Regions from separate parts of the Pedobacter sp. NJ-S-72 genome, predicted to be linked through region 3. Evidence: riboswitches for the same ligand, from Rfam matches in the RefSeq annotation. Region 3 holds a riboswitch; each other region holds the start of a gene.
The links. Region 3 has a riboswitch for S-adenosylmethionine ahead of ACWYN3_RS31965 (carboxypeptidase-like regulatory domain-containing protein). Riboswitches for the same ligand answer to the same signal wherever they lie in the genome.

Region 1 (5,943 bases), 2.3 Mb from region 3:
ATGCCACATCATAAGGCATATTCTCATTGAATATTTTAGATAAAATATAGTTAGAAGAACCATTGAATATGCCACTTATTCCATGCAGAAGCTCATTATCATAATACTCCTCCAGGTTTCTGATGATTGGAATACTACCACATACTGCACCCTCATAAAGCAATGATGCACCATATGTAGCTTGTAATTCCACCAATTCTTCCAGATGATTCGCGATCATTTTCTTGTTAGCAGAAACTACATGTTTTCCACTAATCAATGCTTTTTTAGCAATAACAAATGCCGCATCCGCATCATCTATCAATTCAACGATTGTATTGATCTCAGGATTATTCAGAATCTCATCATGATCCGTGGTGAAAAGTCCAGCGTCCAGACTACGTTTTTTGTCAGGATTTTTAATCGCTATTTTAATGATTTCCAGGTTTAGATCCTGGCCACGGATGATGTCATGTAGTCCCTGTCCCACAACTCCAAAACCGAATATTCCAATTTTAAGTTTCTTACTCATTTATGCTGTTTTATGCAGTTTAACAATTTTTTTATTTACACTTCCTTTAGAAAGTTGCCTATTATATTAGTAAGTATATCTGTTTCAATTAAAAAGCCATCATGGCCATAAGCCGAATTGATGCTGTGGAATTCTGCTCCGGGAATATGCTTCCCTAAGAACTCCTGTTCCACTAAAGGAAATAGGAAATCATTTTCAATTCCGATAACCAGTGTATTAGATTTAATCGAATTTAAAGCATCAACAACACTTTTCCTTCCTCTGCCCACATTGTGGCTGTCCATTGCTTTGCTTAAATACCAATAGCTATAGGCATTGTATCTTTTGCAAAGTTTTTCTCCCTGGTAATTCTGGTAAGAAGAAGCGCGGAAGCCATCCGTTTTATCATTTACACTTTCCAGTTGAGTGGCACCATAAGCCTCATAAGTACGGTAAGAAAGCAATGCGATACTTCTTGCCACTTTTAACCCTTTAATTCCGCCATCAGGTTTTTGCGCATAAAAACTTCTGTCAGCAGTAATCGCAAGGCGTTGACTCTCATTAAAAGCAAGCAATTCCCCATGGGGAGTGAAAAGCATTAGTAGCTACCAGGATCAGGTTTTCGATTTTGCTTCCATCAATAATAGCCCATTCAGAAGCTTGCTGGCCGCCTAATGATCCTCCAATCAGTACTTTTATCTTTTGAATTTCCAGATGTTCGGCAAGAAGCTGATGTCCGTGAACCATGTCTCTGATGGTAAACTCAGGGAAAGACAAGTAATACGGATTTCCTGTTACCGGATTAATGCTCAGTGGATTGGTACTGCCATAATGAGAACCAATAACAGTTGCACAGATAATGAAATGATCTTCGGGGTTAAATAAGTTTTTTTCTCCAAATAAACCCTTCCACCAATCTAATACGTCCGCATTTGCAGTTAAAGCATGGCATGCCCAGATGACATTATCTTTATTGGCATTTAGCTTTCCAAAAGTCTGATAGCTAATTTGTAACCCACGCAATTTCTTTCCGTTTTCCAGTTTAAATTGCTTTGGGTGGTTATATATGTGTGTTGTTGATGACATTCTTTTTTCTAGCTGTTTTTATTCTTAAAGCGATTTTCCGGATGATAATTTTTCAAAAGCCTGTTCAAAGTCTGCTTTAATATCGTCGATATGTTCAATTCCTACAGATACTCTTAATAATTGCGGAGTGATACCGGCAGCAGCCTGTTCTTCTTCACTTAATTGCTGATGCGTAGTTGCTGAAGGTTGTATAATTAATGTTTTTGCGTCACCTACATTGGCAAGGTGACTAACCAGCTGAAGTTCGTTTACAAATTGAACGGCTTGTTCTTTACCCCCGTGTAACTCAAATGAAAGCACAGCGCCAAATCCATTTTTAAGATATTTCTTTGCATTTTGATGATAAGGGCTGCTTTCAAGACCAGGATAAAAAACCTTTTTGACTGCCTCATGATTTTCAAGCCATGTAGCCAGCGCAAGCGTGTTGTCAACGTGTCTTTGTACACGTAATGATAAAGTTTCCAATCCCTGGATAAGCAGGAAGGAGTTGAAAGGAGAGATGGCAGGGCCGAAATCTCTTAACCCTTCTACTCTGGCGCGGATAATAAACTGGATATTTCCAAAATCACTGCCAATACCAAATACATCATTAAAGACAAGGCCATGGTAACCTTCAGAAGGGGAGGTGAACTGTTTGAATTTACCATTTCCCCAGTTATAGTTTCCGCCATCAATAATTACTCCGCCAATACTTGTTCCATGTCCGCCGATCCATTTAGTTGCAGATTGAACCACTATATGTGCGCCATGCTCAAGAGGTTTGAATAAATAACCTGCTGCACCGAAAGTATTGTCAACGATTAATGGCAGATCATATTTTTGTGCGATTAAAGACAGTTTTTCAAAATCGGGGATACTGAATGATGGATTTCCAATGCTCTCCAGGTAAATCGCTTTGGTGTTTTTGTCTATTTTGGCTTCAAAGTCTTGTGTGTCATCGCTTTCGGCAAATCTTACTTCTATTCCTAAACGTTTGAAAGCAACTTTAAAAACTGGTTATAGCTACCACCATACAGATGAGGAGAAGAAACAAAGTTGTCACCTGCTTCCAGTATATTATTTAATGCGATAAATTGAGCAGCCTGTCCCGAAGCAACCGCTAAACCAGCAACACCACCTTCCAGTGCAGCTACACGTTTCTCGAAAACGTCGGTTGTGGGGTTCATTAAACGGGTATAAATATTGCCAAATTCTTTTAGAGCGAACAGGTTTGCGCCATGTTCTGCACTTTTAAATCCGTAAGAAGTAGTTTGGTAAATTGGTACGGCTCTTGAACCAGTTGTTGGGTCAATTTCCTGACCTGCATGAAGTTGTAATGTTTCGAATCTATAATTTGCTGACATGATTTCGCTGATTTAAAGATGATAAATGGACTTTATAGACAGATACGGGGTTTTATGCTATTGCAAAATCCGTATAAGGGATTGCATACCTCTGAAAAAAGGCCTTCCGGTTGAAATAAAACTAATTTTACGTGGAAGATTGTTGTTGTTAGCCGATGCAACAACACATACATGCAATAATTTGCAGGTGTTTAATCGTGTAAGAAACAGGTTCGCCTGATTGTGATGGTTGGTGATTTGTTTTCATTTTGTCTTAATTTATCTTTCCAGAAAACACTATGTTAACTGGTCAGGAATTGGCACCTTCTCCATTTGGGAGGGTTGCCAGTGGGTCACGGAGCCTGTCTCTCGCCACTTCTTTATAAATCAAACCCAGATTGTGGGTTGACTTGAATAGCTTTCACTATATAATTACAAATGTAGAGCTTTTGTCTCTAATCTCAAAATAATATTCTGAAAAATAATTAAGATTCTGTTTGTAAGTAACTTAAAATGAATATTGTACCCTGTTAAAATGTGGTTTAGCATGTTTTTTTAGGCTAAAGCCTGCTCCAGATCAGCAATAAGGTCATCAATATGTTCTAGTCCAACAGATATCCGAATTAAATTCTGTGGGGTTTTAGTGTCCGGGCCTTCTACCGAAGCGCGGTGTTCAATTAAACTCTCTACACCACCAAGGCTCGTTGCCTGGGCAAATAGTTTGACCTTATTGACTACTTTTCTCGCATCCCCCCTGACCAATACAGATAACATACCGGAAAATCCACCCATTTGTTTTTTTGCGATTTCATGCTGAGGATGAGAAGGGAGTCCGGGGTAAAATACAGCCTCTACTTTTGAGTGTGCAGATAAATATTTTGCAAGTGCCATACCATTTGCTGCATGTCCCCGCATTCTGTATGGTAAGGTCTTGATACTTCTTAATAACAGGAAGCAATCAAAAGGAGAGGGTACCGCGCCGCCAGTTTGCTGAATATTTCTGATTCTTTCCCATAATTCATCCTGAACAGCAGTGACTAAAATACCACCCAGCACATCACTGTGGCCGCCAATATATTTAGTAGAAGAATGCATGACAAGATCTGCGCCATGCAGAATAGGATTTTGGAAACAAGGAGAAGCGAAAGTACTGTCACAGGCAAAGGTTAATTGATGCTTTTTAGCTATTTCAGAAACAGCAGATAAATCTGTAACCTTTAATAATGGATTAGAAGGTGTTTCAACCCATATCATTACTGTGTTGCTTTTGATATGTTTTTCTATTTCACTGACCACAGTAAGATCAATAAAATCTATGCTCAGTATTCCCTCAAAAATTGACTGCAATTGTTTTTTGAAACCCCAGTACATATCATCAGGTGCAATAATATGGCTACCCGGAGGTAAGGCCTGAAAAACAGTCATTCCGGCTGTATTTCCAGAAGAAAAAGCACATGCATCTGCACCTTTTTCCAGATCAGCCATTACTTTTTCCAGTGCAGAACGGTTAGGGTTGCTGACACGGCTATACATATGTCCGCCAGGGTAGCTACCATTTTCATCCCTGAAAAATGTAGTTGAGAGGCTAATTGGCGGGGTTACATCCCCTGTGGCACTGTGGGTTAGATTTCCGGCATGTATAGCAATCGTTTCTGTCTGCATAGAATTTAGGTTTTTGGCGTTTTTTGGCAGGATTTATGTAAGCTGTTTTCGAAAATACAAGATATGAAAAGAATATTAGTTATAGCGGCCATTTTATGTAGTTCATTGATGGTTTTACAAGGCTGTTCACCTAAGGGTGGTGCAGGTGCTACCTTGAAAAGAGGAAATGTGTCTGGAAATTGGGTGTTAAACGACATTACATTTGATGGTGTACCAGCTATGAATGTAAAATCTCTTTTTAACGAAGCTTCTTACAAATGTTTTATTGGTAGTACATGGAAATTAACCAATAGCGGAAATGGATCATACCTGCTTCCGGGAACTGCTGATTGTCCAACAAAAACACAAAGCATTTTTTGGTCAGTGAGTACAGCAGATCAAACTTTCCAATTCAAAAAACTGTATGAAGGAGATAAAGCTAAGAATGTAACTGAAGGTTACAGACTGATTTTATCGCAGGCTACAGGAGATAATCTGGTATTAAAATCACCTGTTGATTATGGAAAAAATCCAGCTTATATTATATTGAACTTTACAAAAGCGATGAAATAAGACTTTACATCAAACAAACACCAGCTGAGCTGCCTCTCCCAAACAAGAGGCAGCTTTTTTATGATGTATAATCAAGTTCTGCAGCTTGTTTTTAATTTTTATCTTTGCAGCTGAAATAGATGTTATGATAGAATACGTGTCGCTGGTTGATAAGGAGGATAATGAAATAGGTATTATGGAGAAACTGAGTGCACATCAGCTGGGCTTACTTCATCGTGCAATTTCTGTCTTTATTTTCAATGATAAAAATGAATTCCTGCTACAAAAACGCGCGACCGGAAAATATCATACTCCTTCGTTATGGACTAATACCTGCTGTTCTCATCCCAGGCCAGCGGAAGTGCTGATCGATGCTGCACACCGAAGGTTAAAGGAGGAAATGAATATTGCCTGTGATTTATCACATCAGTTTAGTTTTATTTATAAAGCTGAATTTGAGAATGGATTAACAGAACATGAATTGGATCATTTTTTTTTTTTTGGTACAACAAATCAGTCTCCTGTACCTAATCCGGAAGAAGTAGCTGACTGGAAATATCTCTGCCTGGATGCTATTGAAGAAGATGTTGCTTTGCAGCCCGATCAATACACGGCATGGTTTAAGTTGATGTTGCCGAAAATCAAAGACATTCTGAACAAATAAACTGGTCTTAAGTACCTCTGATAAATAACCCTGATATTTAGCTTTGACACAAAACTGACAGCCTTAAATTATTGTTACGCCTTGTTATGTTGATTTTATCTTACTTTTGACCTATAAATCAATCAAAGATGGATACGACTGCAAAGCTTACTTTTATACTGGACAATGCTGATTTATCTCAGGAACTG
Region 2 (5,943 bases), 2.6 Mb from region 3:
CTGATTTTAAGATAGTTGATGAGTTTGGTTTCTTTTAGAGAAGGAAAAGCATCAGACACTACAAATGATACATCTGCTGCCGGGTAAAAAAACGATCTGTTTTGTGCGCTTAACAGTGATGTCCAGTCATTTCTGCCACTCAAATGAAGATATAAATAGTCTTTATAACCTAATGTAGCATCAGCCCAAAGGCCGTATAGTTTACTTTTTTAGAATTACTTTCTGCTGCAGTAGCTACTCCTGTACGGTTACCAACGTTATATAAGTCAGGAATAATTAATCCGTTAGCACCAACACCTACGTTTTTAGCAGTCTTATTGACAGAGGAAGCCCCCAGAATTAAATTAAGAGAGAAGTCTTTGAGATCCTTTTTGATGTTGATCAGGAAGTCATTGCTAAATCTGGATGTTTGATTTGCATCGTCAGAAACACTGCCTGCGAAATTACTTTTGCCTAAAGATTGTGAATAATCAGAGTAGATACCTGCTGCTACACTTGTTTTTTGAGTATAGTAGCGGTTAGATAAACCGGATCTGTAAGTGAAGTTTAACCATGGGAGCGGAGTCCATTTTACTTCTAACTTTCCTGTCAGATAAGAGTTTTTGGATTTTCGGCGGTTGTTGGCAGCATCCCAGTAAGGACTTCCAAAAAATGGACTATAGAAACCATCAAGGCTTGAATATTTGCCGTTTTTCCAATCTTTATATTCTAAGATGGGAATGTTTGCAGGAACATTGATCAGATCTGCATAGACTGCATCGGTTGCGCTTGTAATATCATAGTTGTTTTCTATATAGTTAGCAGAGTAGTCTATATTCAGTGATGGAAGAATCTTTCGGGTTCCGTTAAACCGGACAGAAGTTCTGGTGTATTTATCACCAGGTGTGGTTCCTTTGCCATTCAGGTATTGCCCTGCAACATAGGTTGTTGATTTATCATCTCCTGAGGAAACAGAGAAGTCAGACTGGTTACTTATTCCTGTTTCCCAGAAATCATTCCGGTCTGATCTTGGCGAATAGACAGCTTGCTGTTGTTCTCCATTAGCTAATGGAAATCCAAGCGGCCTTAAACTGCCATCAAATGCAGGCCCGAATTGCTGATTCTCAGTAGGGCTGAAAACCTGTCCATCGGATGTAGATCCGGCACCGAACCTGGTTTGGAGTTTAGGAAAGAAACTTACTTTTTCTAAAGTCGTGGTATTTGAAAAACGAACAGTCGGTTTCCCGTTTTTACCTTTTTTTGTAGTGACCAGTAAAACTCCGTTAGATGCCTCTGAACCGTATAATGTAGCGCCGGCTGCCCCATTTAGTACAGAGATTTCTTCTATATCTTCGGGGTTCAGGTTGTCTAATATTGTGCTGGGAACAACTACGTTATCAACGACAACCAAAGCTGTGTTATCTCCTGTAAGTGAGCGGTTACCTCTTAATACAAGCCTGTAGTTAGGGTTAACTCCGCTGGAAATAGCATTTGCCTGTAATCCGGCAATTTTACCTACCAGGCCTCCTGAGATTGTTGGAGACTTACCTTTGGAAAGTTCTTCGGAGGTTAATCTAGTTGCGGTATAACCTTGTTCTTTTGGTTTACGAAGGATACCACCCGCTGAAACCACTACTTCATTTAAGTTGTTATCGTCAGGGGTAAGGGCTATTGCTACTGTCGTTTTTCCATTGAGTTTATGTTCATACTTTTTGAAGCCGATGAAACTGACAATCAGAATATCTTCTGATCCTGAGCTTTTAATGGTGAATGAGAATTTCCCATTTGCACCTGTTACGGCACCCAGATTGGTATTTTTCAATTTTACACTTACCCCAGGCAGGGGTAAACCATCTTCGGTAGAGGTTATTGTTCCGGAAATTGTTTTTTTTTTCTTGCTGTGCCTGAGCCATATTTGATATAGCAAGCACAAACAAGAATATAAAGAGTTTGAGTAAAGTCTTTCTCATTGTTGATTTTCGTGAAATTTTGGGTATAGGTTGTTTAGGTCAGTTTAGAAATCTAAATAACTCGTTAATAAAATCGTGAAGGATATTGATTATCTGCTATCTCCTAACAGCTAGGATTTGATATACGATTGAGGATATCTGTGGGCACGGGGTAGGTAATTGTTATTTTCATTATATTTGTTTGAGTGGTTTAAAACATTAATTAATTCGCATTTGTGTTGGATAACCGTTATATCTCAATAAGGAGCGGGCTCTAACCGCTCCTTATTATTTTAAGGTTTGTCATTTGAAATTTTAAGAATTGTAATTTATTGCATAGTATGCTCCTTTCCTAAAAAGAATAAATCTGTTAATTTTATATCTCGTTAATTATCGTTCTTTTCTCTAAGAAAGCCGTCTGGCTTTATAGCTGAATCGGGATGGAATGAATGCTTCGTCAATTGAATAATTCATACTTATCTTTATTACTTACGTAATAAGGAATTAGCACCTTGTAAGGAACAGGTTGCTAAGACATCGATGGGCCTTTCCCTCCGTCTTTCTTGATAAGAATTGTAATTGTAAGAACTGATTATAAGACAAAAGTAGTCATAAATAATAAAAACTACTAATTTAGTATACTTTTATTTTCTCTCTGTCGTTCGTCTATATTTCCGAGGTTGTTTCCTCGCATTAAACTGCGATCAGAGAGCGAGAGAGGCCTATTTGGATTTTACATCAAAGATTTCTGCCAGCTTATTCTGAAGATCTTCTTCTCTTAAACCTTTGGCAATAATTTTTCCGGAAGGGTCAATCAGGAAGTTAGCTGGTATAGATCTGATCCCGTATAATTTTGCTGCTGCATTATCCCAGAATTTTAAATCTGAAACATGTGTCCAGGTAAGTTTGTCGTCTGCGATTGCTTTTAACCATGCATCTTTTTTGCCGGGCTGATCCAAAGAAACTCCTAATACTGTAAATCCTTTGTCTTTGTACTTGTTGTAGGCAACAACTACATTAGGATTCTCTTTTCTGCAAGGGCCACACCATGATGCCCAGAAATCAACTAAAACATATTTTCCTTTAAAGTCTGATAGTTTTACCGGCTTATCATTTACATCGTTCTGTGTAAAATCTATAGCTTGTAAACCTACTTTTGTTTTTTTTGCGGCATCAAAGAAACCGGCAATATTTTTTCCTGTACTGGTTTCACGAACCTTGGGGAGATAGTCCATTGTATAGCTGTTCTGCTTCTGATTGCACTTTTTCATCTGTAGCCAGTTGAGACAGAACTACCAAACTGATGTAAGAATCTGTGTTTTTACGTGCAAAATCAAGGTAAATAGGAGTCAGGCCTTCTGAAATAGAATCATGACGTTTATAAAAACTATCCAGGAAAGCTTTATCATTTTTCTGCTCGGGGGTGAACTTATAATATTCTGCGCTTAGTAGTGCAAGCTGATCCTGAACAGGCTTTGAGATCGTTTTAAGCTTATCATTATCATTGTTTATCAAAGAACCGGTAACTGTAGCTTTTTTTAGTGAGTCGGTGGAGGTTATGGTAATATTAGCTGGCTCCAGATAAAAGGAGAGTGCATCATTTTTGGTTCCTTTAACACCTGATTTTTTAAATAAAGTACTTCTAACCGGGTCTTTGATTTTCCCGTTGAAAGCAAACACTCCTTTTTGTGCTGTAGCAGAATCCAGAATGCTTTTTCCGTCTGCATTATAGCTCAGGAAGACTTTAACTCCCGGGAGCAGACCTTTTACTTCTCCTTTTAAGCTAAATGGTTGCTGCGCCATGACAGCAAATGGGAGCAGGGTTCCGACTAGTAGTATAGATTTTCTCTTCATAATATAGGTTTAAGACTGATTGAGTTACAAAGATAAATAAACACTACTAAATTAGTATACTTTATTTAAAGTAAATTGCTCAATCTTAATTCTGCCTCTTCGAGATCTTCGTCATGGTCTACACAGAACACTTTAAAACCATCTGTTTTAGGTATTTTATTGAATTCTTCTGTTTTTATAAATTCTATTAATGTCTTAGAAAAAAGAAGCAAAAGGGTTTCTGCAATTTCATTATCTGGTTCATTTTCTTCATCTTCCTCACCAAATAACTCCTCTTCAGAGAGAACGTATTTTGTTGAAAAACATTGGTATTCCCAATCACCAATACTATATCTTAAATCATAAACCTCATCCTCAGATTGATATGAATCTTTATACTTCCCGTTTTGATAATCAGCTAAAGTTGCAGAAAATGCTTCTTCAGTGTTAAAGCATAAATTTACTTCTGCATATTCTGCATTGCAGTCAAAAGCGAAAGCGTAAAACACCTTGTCTGGATGTTCTGCTAAAAATTTAAGTACTTCATTCTTTGTAAATTCAAGCAGTTCGTTTTCTATAGCTTTATAATCTATTTTTTGCATGGTGATATTTTTTAATATAATATTCAGTAAACATCGTTTTTGTTTCCGTCAAGGAGTGACAAGTTGTTATTGCAAGATATTATATTTTTTATTTAGTAAGTCCACAGAAGATTAACTAAGTAATAACTTATCATGAAATTTCATTTATTAACTGTTCTTAATGCTCTTTTTATGATGTAAGCTGTTTCTTTTGTGCTGCTTTTTTTTTCCCAATTGGCGCAAATATTTATAACAAAAGCGGGCCGGGTTTTACTTGCGTCATTTAACCAGTTTCCAACGCTGTCCTGTACATACTTTGACGGATCTGATTTTAGCTTTTCTAAAATAATCAGGGCAGTTTCGGGATTATCTTTTAAATGTTCAATATGATTACACCAGACTCCTCTGGGACGTGTGGCTTCACTGGCAAACCGTCTTATGTTTTCATCAGGATTGTTCACCCATTCTGAAAGAATCTGAAGACTTTCGGCCAGATTTCCAGAAATAGCCTGTCTTAACGCTAACCAGCATATTTCCCTTACGCCAAAATGCTTGTCGGCAGCAAAATGCTGAATGGCATCAAGCATTTGTACAATAGATAAATCCGGATTCTTACCAATCATATAAGTTGCCCAGCAACGTACCAGATCGGCAGTGTGAATGGTCATCAGGGATAATATCTCTTTATCTTTATAAATGACTGCCTGTTTTAAAAGGCCTGTGCCAATGGCCTCATTAATGGTATTGACAGTCTGCTTTTTTAAGCGACTGATATCTTGAATAATAGGTTCGTGGTATGATTGTCTTTCCGTTTGATTAAGGAAGTTTTTTAGCAATAGTTTTTGATCAACTGCAAGCCATTCAACTAAATTTGCGCTCTCTATCAATCCTGAATTTAGCTGTTCTAAAATAACTGCTGGAATATCTTTTGTTGATCTCGCTCCTTTACGTTTAACTCTTTCCATAATATGTTGTCATTATTTTCATCAGCCACAATCATCTGTTTGATTTTTCAGCGCTGTTTATTTTATCTATTTTGCAAAGGTTTATAAAGATATCCGGAGTCACAATACCGCATATTTTTATCCCATAGTGGCAAAAATGTCATTTATATGAAAGTCAAAGAGATAGCAGTAGAAAATAAAATTTGCCCATTAGAAGTTGCGGTAAATTCAATTAGTGGAAAATGGAAGATTCCAATCGTCTGGCAGATAAATGAAGGAAAAAAGCGTCCAAGTGAATTCTTACGGGGGATTGCAAAAGTTGACAGAAGGGTATTAAACCAGCAGCTTAAGGAGATGGAAAAAGATGGGGATCCTAAGTAAAGAAGTCTTTAATGAGCTTCCCCCCAGAGTCGAGTATTCTTTGACTGAAATTGGGGAGAAACTTGTAGTTATTTTGTGGTCTTTAAATGACTGGGGTAAGGTATTAATTGAAAAAGGTTAGGTCAGGAAGAGCCAGCTGTGGCTAGATCAGGAAGAAACCAGACGGGAAAAGTGCATACTGGAAATGTTATATTTACTATTTAAATATAACCGGTGTGCATCATTTCTGGTCGGGCCGCTATCCAGTTCAACTTTATTCATTCCTGTAGCTTCTGC
Region 3 (5,943 bases):
TCTAAACCCTGACCAAATAAGGCTATCCATTTTTGGTTCCCAATTGATTTCTTATAATTTGAAGCATCATACTGAACATCTGGTCTTGCCTGATAAGTTGCAATGTCTGCCGTAGAAATACCATACTGTAACAAGGAAGCTTCTACTGCCTGGTTATAAAGTGTTGAAGCATCTTCGTTTGTAAACCCTCTGGCCGCAGCTTCTGCACGATCAAATAATATTTCTGCATAGCTGATGATTACGGCAGGTGCAGTAGGGGCAATAAAATAAGCACCTGGTTTTGAAGTACTGGTTAATCCAAGAGCAGAAGCATCACCAGGCAGTAATCCGTTAGGTACACCAGTATAAAGCTGTGTTTTAACTGCTTTACTTGCGTATACCGGGAGACGTGGATCACTTAAAGCAGTAAGCTGGTCTACAACTGTTTTACTGATCCGGTAATCGTCACGGGTGTCAAAGAGATTGCTGATCGGATTTTGGTTAGGAGAAGCCTTATAGTTCAGCTGTGCATTTTCAGCATTTGAGCTGATATAAGTGCCACCCTCGGTTTGTATAGCAGTAATAACCTGTTTTGCAAGTTCTGGTTCACGATCTGCAATCCGCAGTGCGATTCTTAAACGTAAAGAGTTTGCGAACTTTTTCCATGAGGCAATTGAGTTTGCATAAATTACATCACCCAAAATCGGTTTCCCGGCTGGATCTAAATTGGCTTGTGCAGTTTTCAGATCGTTTAATATGCCCAGGTATACATCCCTTTGGGCATCATACTTAGGTGTCAGATACTGACTGATGTCACCAGCCTGTGAATAAGGAACATCACCGTAAGCATCGGTTTCCAACGCGAAGATCCATGATCTGAGCACAAGTGCAACCCCTTTGTAATTTGTGTTTCCCTGGCCGTCTGCCAGTTTAATCAGCTGATTCAGGTTGACAACTCCCAGACGGTACCCTGATGTCCATAGTTCCTGAAAAGCTGTATTACTAAAGATATATCTGTCTGGGTCTGTATATTGGATTTTAGCCCAGTGCTGTACAAAAAGTAAACTTGAGTTCATATTATTGGTCGTGCCCCAATAAGTATCAGAAGTGTTCTTAATTGCCGCTGTTAGCAGAAATTCTGGTTGTGCTGTTTGTGAGGCATTTGGATCTACATTTGTTTCGTCCAATGCCTTTTTGCAGGATGTAGCTGTAATAAGTAACAATCCTGACAGTAATAGAGGTATATATTTTGTTTTCATGGAAATTAGAATTTGAAATTAAGATTGAAACCAATAGTACGGACAGTAGGTAAACCAAGATCTTCCAGACCTTGTCCGTTACCTGTGTTAAAAGCGGACTCGGGATCGATGTTAGGAACATTCTTATGCAGGATAAATAGATTTCTGCCTACCGCAGAAATAGTGGCACTTTGCAAGCCTATAGATTTTATCCATTGAGATGGAAGGGTATAGCCTAATTTTATTTCTCTCAGTTTAATATAGGTTGCACTGTAAACTGACGCTTCATCTATATTATTGAATGATTTATAATACTGACTGGCTGGTATGATTGTATTGTTCGCTGTGCCATCTGCTAAGAATCCTTTAAAAATCATTCCGTCGTCATATATGGTTGCACCTGCGGGGGTACCCGCACCAGCTTGTATCGCCTTTCCGGTAGAATTGATATAATAACTTATTCCACCATTTTCAGTCCCACGTCCTGGAAGGGTAGAAGCTAATACTCCTGTGTAGGTTCCTGTACTGTTGGTCCCTGAGTAAATCTGTCCACCAATGTGTGCGTCAACCAATACACTTAAACTGATGTTTTTGTAAGTGAAGCTATTGGTAACACCACCTAACCAGTTTGGTGTGTATTTTCCAAGAATCTTTTTAGAGGCGCTTGCCTGTGGTGTGCCGTCTGCTCCAACAATAATATCTCCGGTTGCGTTTCTTTCATAAGCAGTGCCGAAAATTGTTCCGTTGGCTGGCTGTCCAACAGTAGCCAGTATCTGAACTGATCCGTCTGATCCCAGCTGATAACTTTTTAAGTCCTGATAAAGGTCTTTTACTTTACTGCGGTTCATCGAGTAATTTACATTGATATCCCAGGTAAAGTTTTTTGTTTTAACGGGTGTAATTCCTAATTGCGCTTCGATTCCTTTATTATTAATTGTCCCGCCGTTAACCAGCTTTTTAAGGAAACCCGTAGTCGGACTAACATCCAGACTTAAAATTTGGTTAAAACTGTTTGTGTTGTACACACTGAAGTCAAAGCGTAACCTGTTTTTAAAAAAGCCCAGTTCAAAACCTGCTTCTGTCGAGTTGGTCGTTTCTGGTTTCAAATTGGGGTTCAGATCTGTATCGCTAAGGTTTTGCTGTGGATTACTGTCAAATGGTGCAGTAAATGAATAATTGTTATATAATTGGTATGGGCCAGCATCTTTACCAACCTTAGACCACCCGCCGCGAAGTTTTGCGAAATTAAGGACATCATCGTTCTTAATGTCAAATGCTTCGGTAAGGATTAAACTTGCATTTACTGAAGGATAGAAATAAGAGCGGTTTTGAGGAGGCAAAGTAGATGACCAGTCATTACGTGCAGTTAAGTTTAAGTAAGCGTAGTTTCTAAAGCCTAGCTGTGCAGAGCCAAATGTACTGTATACACGTTGTTTGGTGTAAACATTAGAAGAAATAAGCGGATCACGCGAGTTGCTTAAAGTATAAAGATTATTAATGGCCAGCTTGGGTGCTTTCTGGTCATTATTTTCAAAAGTAGTTGTACGTATATTTCCTCCTAATAAAAGGTCAAGGTTAAAATCTGAGTTCAGTTTTTTATTAAAATCCAATCTTCCTTCGGTATTGTTTTCGCTGAAGGTATAGGCATCTTCTTCATAAGAACCAAATGGGGTGCCATTTGTTCCATAGGCGATTTTGATTTTTCTGCGGTCTGTATAATAATCGTTTCCTGTTCTGAAGTTTGCAGATAAACCATCTATTTTTTTTTATAATTTAATTCCGCGCTTCCAATCAGCCTGTTACGGACCTGGCCAACTGTGTTCTCGTAAGCAACAAAATATGGATTGCTATAATAGCTGTTATTCCAGTTGATATTATTTCCAAAGGCATCTTTATAGGTTTTTAACTTGTCTACGTCAACCTGACGACCGAACCAGGTAAACTGCAACATTGTACTGCTTGCTCTTTTTCCACCTGAACCAGGCAGGTTAGCAGCACTGCTGTTTACATAATTTACTAAGGCATTGAAAGTTAATTTTGGCGTTATTTTATAGGTTGCATTTAGGAGGAAGGAGTTTTTTTTGATTGTGATGAATTTGGAATAACACCTGTTTGATCCAGATTGTTGTAGGAGAAACGTAAATCATATTTATCTCCTGATCCTGAAATAGCGATGCCATTATTAAGGGTACGACCCGTATTAAAGAAATCGCGTACATTACTTGGATGTGCGATAAATGGAACTGGTGTGCCATTAGAGAAAAAATTGCGGAATTAAACGTCCATCTAATCTTGGTCCCCAGCTTTCATCTACACCATCATTAATGCCTCCGCCTTTACCATCTACATAACTGAATTGCCCGTTAGCACCCTGTCCGTATGAATTCTGGTACGATGGGATGGTTAATAAAGTTGAAAATGTAGCATTTGAATTTACACTTATCCCCAATCCCTGTGCATTTTTACCTTTCTTAGTTGTAATCAATACGACACCAGCAGCAGCTCTGGACCCATAAAGGGCAGCCGCATTAGGCCCTTTTAGGACACTCATAGATTCAATATCTTCAGAATTGATATCTGAAATTGTATTGGCAAAATCGCGTGATCCACCTGTGCCTAAATTTTGTGCATTATCTACTGGTACCCCGTCAATAACAAATAATGGCTGATTATAACCTGATATGGAAGTTTCTCCTCTGATGATGATCCTGGATGAACCCATATCGCCCTGACTATTGGTTACCTGTACACCGGCTACCCTTACCTGATAAAGCATTGATCAGATTCGTTTCTTTTGCCTCAGATAAATCCTTTGATTTTAGCTCCTGTACTGAATAACCCAGTGATTTCTTTTCTTTAGGGATGTTCAAAGCAGTAACAACAACTTCACTTAAGGCGTTTGAAGATTCTTCCAGCTGAACAGCAAACGAAGTTGCTGTTGTTATTTTAAGCTCCTGATTGCTATAACCAATGGATACGATTCTTAGTATATCGTTTGGTTTAGCGGTGATACTGAATTTACCGTTGCCATCTGTCTGGGTACCGATATTTGTTCCTTTAACGGTAACACTTACCCCAGGGATAGGTTGCCCGTTAGATTTCTCTGTGACCACTCCAGAGATTTTTGAGGATTGTGCCGCAGCAGTCTGTACGATTAGAAAGGATAGTATTATCCCAAATAAGTATTTGTAAGTTTTATACATATCTAATTGAATAGCGGAATCATGTTCCGGATTTAAAAAATGGTGTGTTATTTTAAGATCGCTGATCAGCTGATCAGCGATTATTTGTTATGCGTTAACAACAGCAGGTTTTCTGCATATAGCTGTAAGACTGCATATATAGAAGATGTATTGGAGCAGAGCTGCTCTTAAAATGGGTGTGTAATTGTGTTTTCATCGAATTATATAATTGTTGTGTTTATTTCATCTGTATTTATGATCCGGATATCCCCTGAAGGTTTTTAATCCCAGAAATGATTAAGGAAACAGATGACAGTAAACCAAATTATTATATGATTATAGCTGTCACTTATCTTTTCCGCTTCATGTGGATAGGAGTTAGCACCTTTTACGTTATATTGTATAGGTTGCTAAGACTTCATAGGGCCTTTCCCTCGGTCTTTCTGGATAAGTAAAAATCAATGAACATTTTAAATCTTTGGCAAATATATAAATAAACTACTAAATCTATAGTATTTATTTTGTTAATGATGTTTTCTGAGATTTGGCAGACAAATGCTAAGGGATATTTTAGAGCAGATTTACAAATTATGAGGTAGTTCAACTAAAATGCACGAATGTTTGTAAGAAATAGTAGTATTTCTCTTTAAAGTGACATAATGTGAAATTGTTGACTATTTAAAGAAGGGCAATTCTCTAATTATTGCGTTTTTCATATATTATTTGATGTTTTTTAGTGAAAAATGTAATTTTTAATAAGTAATCGGGGTTTTTTTTTGTACTACATATGTAACTTTTGTGTTAAAATAATTTTAAATTTTTTTTTTTTGACTGCTAAATTATTTTACCTTACGGACGAATCACTATTAAAACCTAAATTTTTTATGAAAAAAAAAAGACTACTATTTTTCTGTGTCTTTTTGCTGTTTGCTATACAAGTAAACGCGCAAGATAAGACAGTAACGGGGACTATAACCTCAAAGTCCGATGGAATGCCACTTCCAGGTGTTACCATCCGTGTTAAAGGAGCGAAACAAGGAGCAATGAGCTCTACAAATGGAAAGTTCTCCATGTCTGTTCCAAAAGAGTCAACTACTATTGATATCAGTTACATTGGGTATGTTGCTCAAAGTATAACCATTCCGGGGTCTAATATTGTAAATGTTTCTTTATCTGAAGATTCAAAGCAACTGGAACAGGTTGTGGTTACAGCAATGGGTATTTCCCGGAAAAAGAATGAGCTGCCATTTGCTGCTCAGGAATTGAAAGCTGAGGAAATTACCAGAACAAGAGATATTAACCTTGTAAACTCATTAGGTGGTAAAGTTGCTGGTTTAGATGTTAAACGTAGCAATGCCATGGGTGGATCAACAAATATTGTTATCCGTGGTGCCAAATCCATTACTGGTAATAACCAGGCGTTATTCGTAATTGATGGTGTTCCCGTGTCAAATGCAAGTTCCAACACTGCCGATCAGAATTCGGGCCGTGCTGGTTATGATTATGGTAATGCAGCATCAGATATCAATCCTGATGACGTAGCT

Region 1: another riboswitch for S-adenosylmethionine. It lies ahead of ACWYN3_RS06155 (O-acetylhomoserine aminocarboxypropyltransferase/cysteine synthase family protein); the one in region 3 lies ahead of ACWYN3_RS31965 (carboxypeptidase-like regulatory domain-containing protein).
Region 2: another riboswitch for S-adenosylmethionine. It lies ahead of ACWYN3_RS08235 (carboxypeptidase-like regulatory domain-containing protein); the one in region 3 lies ahead of ACWYN3_RS31965 (carboxypeptidase-like regulatory domain-containing protein).

What each region holds. Positions count from the first base shown of each region.
Region 1 covers NZ_CM132681.1:937,089-943,031, forward strand. The annotation lists partial or broken gene ACWYN3_RS06145 (homoserine dehydrogenase) at 1-511, opposite strand, end outside; partial or broken gene ACWYN3_RS06150 (homoserine O-acetyltransferase family protein) at 512-1,576, opposite strand; partial or broken gene ACWYN3_RS06155 (O-acetylhomoserine aminocarboxypropyltransferase/cysteine synthase family protein) at 1,601-2,919, opposite strand; SAM riboswitch class I at 3,175-3,287, opposite strand; gene ACWYN3_RS06160 (trans-sulfuration enzyme family protein) at 3,454-4,560, opposite strand; gene ACWYN3_RS06165 (hypothetical protein) at 4,624-5,112, shown strand; gene idi (isopentenyl-diphosphate Delta-isomerase) at 5,237-5,755, shown strand; partial or broken gene mqnE (aminofutalosine synthase MqnE) at 5,884-5,943, shown strand, end outside.
Region 2 covers NZ_CM132681.1:1,242,003-1,247,945, forward strand. The annotation lists gene ACWYN3_RS08230 (TonB-dependent receptor domain-containing protein) at 1-143, opposite strand, end outside; gene ACWYN3_RS08235 (carboxypeptidase-like regulatory domain-containing protein) at 170-1,912, opposite strand; SAM riboswitch class I at 2,402-2,501, opposite strand; gene ACWYN3_RS08240 (peroxiredoxin family protein) at 2,651-3,163, opposite strand; gene ACWYN3_RS08245 (DUF4369 domain-containing protein) at 3,138-3,782, opposite strand; gene ACWYN3_RS08250 (DUF4303 domain-containing protein) at 3,848-4,363, opposite strand; gene ACWYN3_RS08255 (DNA alkylation repair protein) at 4,504-5,307, opposite strand; gene ACWYN3_RS08260 (winged helix-turn-helix transcriptional regulator) at 5,455-5,667, shown strand; gene ACWYN3_RS08265 (winged helix-turn-helix transcriptional regulator) at 5,651-5,788, shown strand; gene ACWYN3_RS08270 (GNAT family N-acetyltransferase) at 5,815-5,943, opposite strand, start outside.
Region 3 covers NZ_CM132681.1:4,843,875-4,849,817, forward strand. The annotation lists gene ACWYN3_RS31945 (SusD/RagB family nutrient-binding outer membrane lipoprotein) at 1-1,238, opposite strand, end outside; gene ACWYN3_RS31950 (TonB-dependent receptor domain-containing protein) at 1,244-2,977, opposite strand; gene ACWYN3_RS31955 (hypothetical protein) at 2,974-3,168, opposite strand; gene ACWYN3_RS31960 (TonB-dependent receptor plug domain-containing protein) at 3,472-3,993, opposite strand; gene ACWYN3_RS31965 (carboxypeptidase-like regulatory domain-containing protein) at 3,950-4,420, opposite strand; SAM riboswitch class I at 4,746-4,853, opposite strand; gene ACWYN3_RS31970 (carboxypeptidase-like regulatory domain-containing protein) at 5,284-5,943, shown strand, end outside.